Polymorphobacter megasporae: one gene and its partner. The main gene of each other region encodes a partner of the protein of the gene in region 2 in a complex. Links are inferred from orthologs where the notes say so. Each region holds a gene or a part of one and is shown on either strand. Other genes may lie near its edges.

Evidence for each region. The genes of interacting proteins can lie anywhere in the genome.
Region 1: the proteins of uvrA (region 2) and mfd are in contact, whole or in part, in a crystal structure (PDB 4DFC), measured with the Escherichia coli proteins. The link is inferred for Polymorphobacter megasporae from one-to-one orthologs.

The regions. Positions count from the first base shown.
Region 1 is NZ_CP081848.1:1,997,403-2,002,243, reverse strand. The notes cover bases 107-4,295. They hold mfd (transcription-repair coupling factor), read left to right. Parts: upstream 107-501; coding sequence 502-4,095; downstream 4,096-4,295. Other genes in these bases: KTC28_RS09530 (DUF3592 domain-containing protein), read right to left, coding at 4,096-4,295; KTC28_RS09540 (endonuclease domain-containing protein), read left to right, coding at 140-502. Also shown: KTC28_RS09545 (succinate dehydrogenase assembly factor 2), read left to right, coding at 1-21; more of KTC28_RS09530, read right to left, coding at 4,296-4,521; KTC28_RS09525 (hypothetical protein), read left to right, coding at 4,780-4,841. UniProt on the Escherichia coli protein: Couples transcription and DNA repair by recognizing RNA polymerase (RNAP) stalled at DNA lesions. Mediates ATP-dependent release of RNAP and its truncated transcript from the DNA, and recruitment of nucleotide excision repair machinery to the damaged site.
Region 2 is NZ_CP081848.1:2,671,339-2,675,432, reverse strand. The notes cover bases 531-3,972. They hold uvrA (excinuclease ABC subunit UvrA), read left to right. Parts: upstream 531-898; coding sequence 899-3,772; downstream 3,773-3,972. Other genes in these bases: KTC28_RS12445 (KAP family P-loop NTPase fold protein), read left to right, coding at 3,809-3,972; KTC28_RS12455 (hypothetical protein), read right to left, coding at 531-713. Outside these bases: KTC28_RS23560 (glycoside hydrolase family protein), read right to left, coding at 1-337; more of KTC28_RS12455, read right to left, coding at 462-530; more of KTC28_RS12445, read left to right, coding at 3,973-4,094. UniProt on the Escherichia coli protein: The UvrABC repair system catalyzes the recognition and processing of DNA lesions. UvrA is an ATPase and a DNA-binding protein. A damage recognition complex composed of 2 UvrA and 2 UvrB subunits scans DNA for abnormalities.

The DNA of each region.
Region 1 (4,841 bases), 670 kb from region 2 along the record:
ATCGCGAGGTCGATGCGGTGAGCGCGGCCTCCCCTCTCTTTCTGCCTCCCCTCCCCTTCAGGGGAGGGGCCGGGGGTGGGGCAGTCGCCACGCAATGACCGCCCGATTGGACCCCCGCCTCCGTAGCTTTGCGACCAGCATGCGCAACGACCCGACGAAGCCTGAAGCCGTGTTATGGAGTCATCTTCGCGCGTCGCAGACGGGTTACAAGTTCCGGCGGCAGTCGGTCATCGAGCCTTACATCGTCGACTTCTTCTGCCCGCTGGTCGGACTCGTTGTCGAACTCGACGGGGCGACGCATCGCGCCGAACAGGATATCCGCCGCGATGACGACTTACTTCAAAAAGGTTTCAAGGTTTTGCGCTTCGGCAATGCGGAGGTCTCCGCTGACATCGATCGTGTCCTCGACGCGATTTTCGTGACCGCGCGGGCGATGCCACCTCGTTTTGGGCCCCTGCCCCACCCCCCGGCCCCCTCCCCTGAATGGGAGGGGGGGCAGTAATGCTCGACCTGAAATCCCTCATCTCCGCGCGCGAGTCGCTCACCCTCGCGGGCTGCGTCGCCGGCTACCAGCCGTGGCTGATGGCCGACGTCGCGCGCGCCGCGAAGGGCCGCGCGGTATTCATCGCTGCCGACGACAGTTCGGCGCGCGGGATGCTCGACGCGGTGACGTATTTCGCCCCCGAGATCGAGACGGTGTATTTCCCGGCGTGGGACTGCCTGCCGTACGACCGTGCGTCGCCGTCGATGCGGGTGTCGAGCGACCGGCTGGCGGCGCTCTCCGCCTTGGCCGCCCCGACCGACAAGGCGCAGTTGCTCGTCACCACGGTCAACGCCGTCCTCCAGCGCACCCTGCCCCCGGCGCGGATCAAGGACCTGACCGCCGAGATCAAGCCCGGCGCGCGGATCGACCGCGACAAGCTTGCGGCGATGCTGACCGCGAACGGCTATGTCCGCACCGACACGGTGTTCGAGGCGGGCGAATACGCCGTTCGCGGCGGGCTGCTCGACCTGTTCGCCGCAGGCGACACCTACGCGCTGCGCCTCGACTTCTTCGGCGACGAGATCGAGACCGTCCGCCGTTTCGACCCCGCCACCCAGCGCACCGTCGAAACGGCGAAGGGCTTCTCGCTGCTGCCGGTCAACGAGGTCCTGCTCAGCGACGACAGCATCAAGGCGTTCCGCAAGGGCTATCTCGACGCGTTCGGCGCGACCGCGACCGGCGATCCACTGTACGAAGCGATCTCCGACGGGCGGCGGCTCGCGGGGATGGAGCATTGGCTGCCGCTGTTCGAGCCCGGCCTGTCGACGCTGTTCGACTATCTCGGTGACGGTGCGGTCGTCGTCCGCGAGGCCGGGACCGCCTCTGCCGCCGATGCGCGCTTCGAGGCGATCGCGGAATATCACGACAACCGCAAAGCCGCGCTGTCGGCGAAGAAGGGCAGCTACCGCCCGCTCGAACCGGCATCGCTCTATCTCGGGCGCGACGAGTGGACCCGGTTGCTCGCCGGCACGCGGACGCATCTGACCTCGCCGTTCGGCGTCCCCGACGGCACCCGCCGGACGATCGACTGCGAGACGACCCCGCCGCGCGACTTCACCCCCGAACGGACGGCGCAGTCGAACGTCTACGAAGCGGTCAAGGAGCACATCGACCGGCTGCGCACCGAAAAGCGCCGGATCATCCTCGCCAGTTATTCGAACGGGTCGCGCGAGCGGCTGAGCGGGCTCCTCGGCGACCACGGCGTGACCAACGTCGCGACCGCCGATTCGTGGCAGGAGGCGTTGGGTATCGCGTCCGACGGCCGCGTCGCCCTCACCGTCCTGCCGCTCGATCACGGCTTCAGCCAGCGCGACGTCGCCGTCCTCACCGAGCAGGACATGCTCGGCGACCGCCTCGTCCGCCGCCGCCGATCCGCCAAAAAGGCCGACGCCTTCATGGCCGAGCTGGCGATGCTGTCGCCCGGCGACCTGCTCGTCCACAAGGACCACGGCATCGGGCGCTACGAAGGCCTGTTCGCGGTCGACATCGGCGCGACCAAGGCGAGCCGCGCGCCGCACGACTGCGTCATGCTCAGCTATGGCGGCGGCGACAAGTTGTACGTGCCAGTCGAGAATATCGACGTCCTGTCGCGCTACGGCTCCGAGTCCGAAGGCGTCGCGCTCGACAAGCTCGGCGGCGTCGCGTGGCAGGCGCGCAAGGCGAAGATGAAGGACCGCATCCGCGAAATCGCGGGTGAGTTGATGAAGACCGCCGCCGCGCGCGCGCTGCGCGAAGCCGACGCCGCCGTTCCCGACGCGCAGGGCTATGCCGAGTTCGCCGACCGCTTCCCCTACACCGAGACCGAAGACCAGATGAAGGCGATCGACGACGTCTTGGGCGACCTCGCATCGGGGCGCCCGATGGACCGGCTGATCTGCGGCGACGTCGGCTTCGGCAAGACCGAGGTCGCGCTGCGCGCCGCTTATGCCGCCGCGATGAGCGGCCAGCAGGTCGCGATCGTCTGCCCCACCACCCTCCTCGCGCGCCAGCATTTCGCCGGCTTCAAGGAGCGCTTCGCCGGGCTGCCGATCGAGATCCGCCAGTTGTCGCGCCTCGTCACCGCCGGCTCGGCGAACGAGGCGCGCGCCGGCCTTGCCGACGGCACCGTCGACATCGTCGTCGGTACCCACGCGATCCTGGCCAAGTCGATTGAGTTCAAGCGCCTCGGCCTCGTCATCGTCGACGAGGAACAGCGCTTCGGCGTCACCGCCAAGGAGCGCCTCAAGAACCTCAAGACCGACGTCCACGTCCTGACGCTGACCGCGACGCCGATCCCGCGAACGCTGCAGATGGCGCTGACGGGCTTACGCGAACTGTCGATCATCGCCACCCCGCCGGTCGACCGCCTCGCGGTCCGCACCTACGTCATGCCGTGGGACGAGGTCGTCCTGCGCGAGGCGCTGCTGCGCGAACATTATCGCGGCGGCCAGAGCTTCTTCGTCACCCCCAAGATCGCCGAGCTCCCCGACATCGAGGAATTCCTCCGCAAGTCGGTCCCCGAGGTCACCTTCGTCACCGCGCACGGCCAGATGGCCCCGAGCGAAGTCGAGGAGCGGATGAGCGCGTTCTACGACCGCCGCTACGATGTCCTGCTGTCGACGACGATCGTCGAAAGCGGCCTCGATATCCCGAGCGCGAATACGATGATCATCCACCGATCCGACCGGTTCGGCCTGGCGCAATTGTACCAATTGCGAGGCCGGGTCGGCCGGTCGAAGACGCGGGCGTATGCGTACATGACGACGCCGGCCGACCGGATCATCACCGAGACCGCCGAGAAGCGGCTGCAGGTGCTGTCGTCGCTCGACAGCCTCGGCGCGGGGTTCCAGCTCGCGAGCCACGACCTCGACATTCGCGGCGCGGGCAATTTGCTCGGTGACGAGCAGTCGGGGCATATCCGCGAGATCGGCTTCGAACTCTACCAGTCGATGCTCGAGGACGCGATCGTCGAGGCCCGCGCCGGCGCCGCGGGGCTCAAGATCCCCGAGGAGGGCTTCTCGCCGACCATCACGATCGACGCCGCGATCCTCATCCCCGAGGATTATGTCCCCGACCTCAACCTGCGGATGGCGCTGTACCGCCGCCTGAACGAGCTCGAGGACCGCGCCGCGATCGACGGCTTCGCCGCGGAGATGATCGACCGCTTCGGCTCGCTGCCGATGGAGGTCGCCAACCTGATCCAGGTCATCGAGATCAAGCAATATTGCGTCCGCGCCAACATCGCCAAACTGGACGCCGGGGCGAAGGGCGCGCTCGTCACCTTCCAGAACGACCAGTTCCCCAACGGCGGCGGCCTGATGGACTATGTCGCGAGGCTCGGCGACCGCGCCAAGTTCCGCCCCGACCAGAAGCTGTTCGTCGGCGGCGAATGGAGCGACACCGCGGCCCGGCTCAAGGGCGCGATGGCGCTGGCGAAGGGGCTGGCGCGGATCGCGGGCGGGGCGAGCGTCAAGCCGGCGGAGCCGAAGGCGGTGGCGAAACCGAAACTGGCGAGCAAGCCTGCGCCGATGCCGGCACGGCCGAGCGTGTTCAAGGCGAAGGGGCGGCGGTAGTCAGCGCGCGCCGCGAAGGCCGATCGGAATGCCCAGCAGCGGCACGAGGATGAAGGCCAATCCGAGGACAATCGGCCCCGCGACCGGAAACCAAAGCGTCCAGAAGCCGCCGACGACCGCAGTGTCCGCCGGTGCCGCCGGATCGTAGAGCAGGTCGACCGGCGTGCCGATCGTGCGCGCGCCCATCCCGTCCTGCCGGTAGCGGACGATGCTGCCATCGGCGGCGGTGAACTCGACCATCGGGTGCGCGCCCGACATCGTCGGCGACTCCTGGCCGGGTACTGCAACGACGTGGCCGGTGGCGGCGACCGCGCGCCCGACGAAGCGCTCGGTCTGCACGCCTTGCCATAGACCCACGGCCAACGCAGCGACGCCGATGCCCACAAACAGGATTGCTCCAATGCGGCGCGGCTCACCATCTGCCATGTCACTCCCCCTTTGGCCAAATTCAGCCAAGCTGATCCGCGTTACCAATCAATCGTTGTCGACACTTTATAAACAGGCACTTCCATCTCGATAGAGCGTTACGGTTGAAGATCGATACTGAGATCGAGGCAAGTTTTGTCGGCATTTCCAGCAGGGGGTTGAGATATGGCCAGTCGAGCACAGGCTCCCGTGCAAGCCGGTGGACACACTGCCCCGGCTGCGACGGCACTGCATTCCGGATACGGTGCGAAGCTTCTAATGGCTGTCGACAGCGTCCCGGAGATGCGCGGCATGGGCGTCAAAGTTGCGGAAGGCGGGCG
Region 2 (4,094 bases):
GCTTCGCACCCGGGAGCGATGTCCACTCATTACGAAGCAGCGCAAATGACGCGGCGAGATCACCGCTACACACGGCAGCCAGCGCGCCCCGTGTCTTTAGTTTTTCGAGTGCAAGGCGATCCTGCGATTTAGGCGTAAAGTCCGGCACGATCCCTTGCTTGTTTGCTTCAGCCCACGCCGAATAGAGGATCTGATAAGCGCCCGCCGCTGTCGAAGTATGTCCCCACTTGAAGACCGCAGTGTTCGGATGTGTAGTGTATCCTGCAAAGCGACCACCGCCGTATAGCGTGTCGTAAAAATCGTCACTCTTGTCGGGGTAATGTTCGGCAAACCGAATTGACTTCAGGAACGCCTGGATATTTGGGCTGCCGATATCACAGTCTGCTACGAACTGCTCCTACATCTTCCGCGAAGCGTGATCGCACCCCCACGTCGTCGATAGTGCGGCGCGATACCCTGCCCTACCCCCCGTTATACCCGCTCGACGGCGCAGGATCGCTCCCCTTGCCCGGCTGGGTGTTCGACGGCGGGTCGCTCGACGGGAAAGTCTCGTCGAGTTCGATATCGAGCTTGGCGTCAGGGTCGGACGGGTTGCGCTTCAGCGCCGGCTTATGTTCGGCGTCGTGCGCCTCGCGGTGCTCGGGCTGAACGGGGGTGTTCGGGTCGGCGAGCGGGCGGCCGGAGTCTGTGGCGGTATCGCTGGTGTCGGTCATCATATTCGCTCCCAAAGGGCTGCCGCTTCTACGCGCCACGGGGCAAACCCGTTCCGGTCGCTTGCCGCGCGCGCCTCGCCTCCCTATTTTTCGAAAGCCGCTCCAGTCGTTTCAGCCTGGCGCTTTTCGAACAAATATGGAACAGATAGCGCCATGTCGATCTATACTCTGCGAGCGTTTGCGCAATGCTGACCCACATCAGCGTCCGCGGCGCGCGCGAGCATAACCTCAAGGACGTCGACATCGACCTCCCACGCGACAGCCTCGTGGTCATCACCGGCCTGTCGGGGTCGGGCAAGTCGTCCCTCGCCTTCGACACGATCTACGCCGAGGGCCAGCGGCGCTACGTCGAGTCGCTGTCGGCGTACGCGCGCCAGTTCCTCGAGCTGATGCAGAAACCCGACGTCGACCATATCGAGGGGCTCAGCCCGGCGATCAGCATCGAGCAGAAGACGACGAGCAAGAACCCGCGCTCGACCGTCGCCACCGTCACCGAGATCTACGACTACATGCGCCTGTTATGGGCGCGGATCGGCGTGCCTTATTCACCGGCGACCGGCCTGCCGATCACCGCGCAGACCGTCAGCCAGATGGTCGACCGCGTCCTTGCGCTCCCCGAGGGGACGCGGCTGCTACTGCTCGCGCCGATCGTTCGCGGGCGCAAGGGCGAGTACAGGAAGGAGCTCGGGCAGCTCCAGAAGGACGGCTACCAGCGCGTCAAGATCGACGGCACGCTGTACGAAATCGCCGACGCCCCCGCGCTCGACAAGAAGTACAAGCATGACATCGACGTCGTCGTCGACCGCATCGTCGTCCGCCCCGACATCGCCTCGCGGCTGGCCGAAAGCTTCGAGGCGGCGTTGAAGCTCGCCGACGGGCTGGCGATCGCCGAATACGCCGACGCCCCGCTCACCCCCGACGGCGAGCATGTCGCCGCGCCGGAACCCGAGCGCATCGTCTTCAGCGAGAAATTCGCCTGCCCCGTCAGCGGCTTCACCATCGCCGAAATCGAACCCCGGCTGTTCAGCTTCAACGCTCCGCAAGGCGCGTGCCCGGCGTGCGACGGCCTCGGCGAGAAGCTGTACTTCGACCCCGCGCTGATCGTGCCGAACGAGGCGCTGACAATTGCCGGAGGCGCGGTGATGCCGTGGGCGAAGTCGAACCCGCCCTCCCCGTATTACCAGCAGGTTCTCGCCAGCGTCGGCCGCGCCTATGGCTTCACCCTCAAGTCGAAATGGAGCGACCTCACCCCCGAGGCGAAGGCCGCCGTCCTCACCGGCACCGGGTCTAAGGCGATCGCGCTACGCTTCGAGGACGGGCGCAAAACCTATGAGGTCAACAAGGCGTTCGAGGGCGTCGTCGCCAACCTCGACAAGCGCTTCCGCGCCACCGAAAGCGCGTGGATGCGCGAGGAACTGTCGCGCTACCAGTCGTCGGCCCCGTGCGAGGTCTGCCACGGCGCGCGCCTCCGCCCCGAGGCGCTGAGCGTCAAGATCGACGGCGAGACGATCGCCGACGCGGTCCGCCGCCCGGTGTCGCAGGCGTATCCATGGGCGAAGAACCTCACCGCCAAGCTCAATCCAAAGGACCGCCAGATCGCCGAGCGGATCATGAAGGAGATCGTCGAGCGCCTCGGCTTCCTCGACAACGTCGGGCTCGATTACCTCGCGCTCGACCGCAAGTCGGGCACCTTGAGCGGCGGCGAGAGCCAGCGCATCCGCCTCGCGTCGCAGATCGGCAGCGGCCTGTCGGGGGTCCTCTACGTCCTCGACGAGCCGTCGATCGGCCTTCACCAGCGCGACAACGACCGGCTGCTGATCACGCTCAAGCGCCTCCGCGATCTCGGCAACACCGTCCTGGTGGTCGAGCATGACGAGGACGCGATCCGCACCGCCGATTACGTCGTCGACATGGGCCCCGGCGCGGGAGTCCACGGCGGCCATGTCGTCGCCAAGGGCACGCTCCAGGACATCCTCGACACGCCGGGCAGCGTCACCGGCGACTATCTCAGCGGGCGGCGCAGCGTCCCCGTCCCCGCCAAGCGCCGCAAGGGCAGCGGCAAGAAGCTCACCGTCAAGGGCGCGCGGTCGCACAACCTCCACAACGTCACCGCGTCGATCCCGCTCGGCACCTTCACCTGTGTCACCGGGGTCAGCGGCAGCGGCAAGTCGACCTTCACCATCGACACGCTGTTCGCCGCCGCCGCGCGCGAACTGAACGGCGCGCGCATCCTCGCCGGCGCCCACGACAGCGTCGAGGGGCTGCAGTATCTCGACAAGGTCATCGACATCGACCAGTCGCCGATCGGCCGCACCCCGCGCTCGAACCCCGCGACCTACACCGGCGCCTTCACCAACATCCGCGACTGGTTCGCCGGCCTCCCCGAGTCACTCGCGCGCGGCTACAAGCCCGGGCGGTTCAGCTTCAACGTCAAGGGCGGGCGGTGCGAGGCGTGCACCGGCGACGGGCTGATCAAGATCGAGATGCACTTCCTCCCCGACGTCTACGTCACCTGCGACGTCTGCCACGGCCAGCGCTACAACCGCGAGACGCTAGAGGTGAAGTTCAAGGGCAAGTCGATCGCCGACGTCCTCGACATGACGGTCGAGGACGGGGTCGAGTTCTTCAAGGCGGTCCCGCCGATCCGCGACAAGCTCGCGATGCTGTTGGAGGTCGGCCTCGGCTACGTCCAGATCGGCCAGCAGGCGACCACGCTCAGCGGCGGTGAGGCCCAGCGCGTCAAGCTCGCCAAGGAACTCGCGCGGCGGGCCACCGGCCAGACGCTCTACATCCTCGACGAACCCACCACCGGCCTCCACTTCGAAGACGTCCGCAAACTCCTCGAAGTCCTCCACGCCCTCGTCGACCAGGGCAACACCGTCGTCGTCATCGAACACAACCTCGAAGTCATCAAGACCGCCGACTGGGTCATCGACCTCGGACCGGATGGGGGGGACAAGGGCGGGGAGATCGTTGCGGTGGGGACGCCGGAGCAGGTGGCGAAGGTCGAGCGGAGTTTCACGGGGGGGTATTTGCGGGGGTTATTGCCTGCCCAGTGATCACAGGATTGACCAATACAACTTGCGGGGGACGGAATGCGGCTAAATTATTCATTGCCTGAGGCTGAGATCGAAAAGGCTTTTATCGATGGATCTGATACCCTAGGGCAACGAGACTTGGCCCTTCGGTTGACGTCGTTGTTTAAGAACCTTGAGCACGGCACCGTATCAATCTTTGATGGAAAGTGGGGCAGCGGCAAAACGACCTTCGTCAAATCGTGGTTAGCATTGCTACGATCGAGAGGTTTTCCAACAATTTACTTTGATGCTTTTGGTTATGACTATATTGCCAGTCCTTATGATGCAGTAGCATCGACTTTTA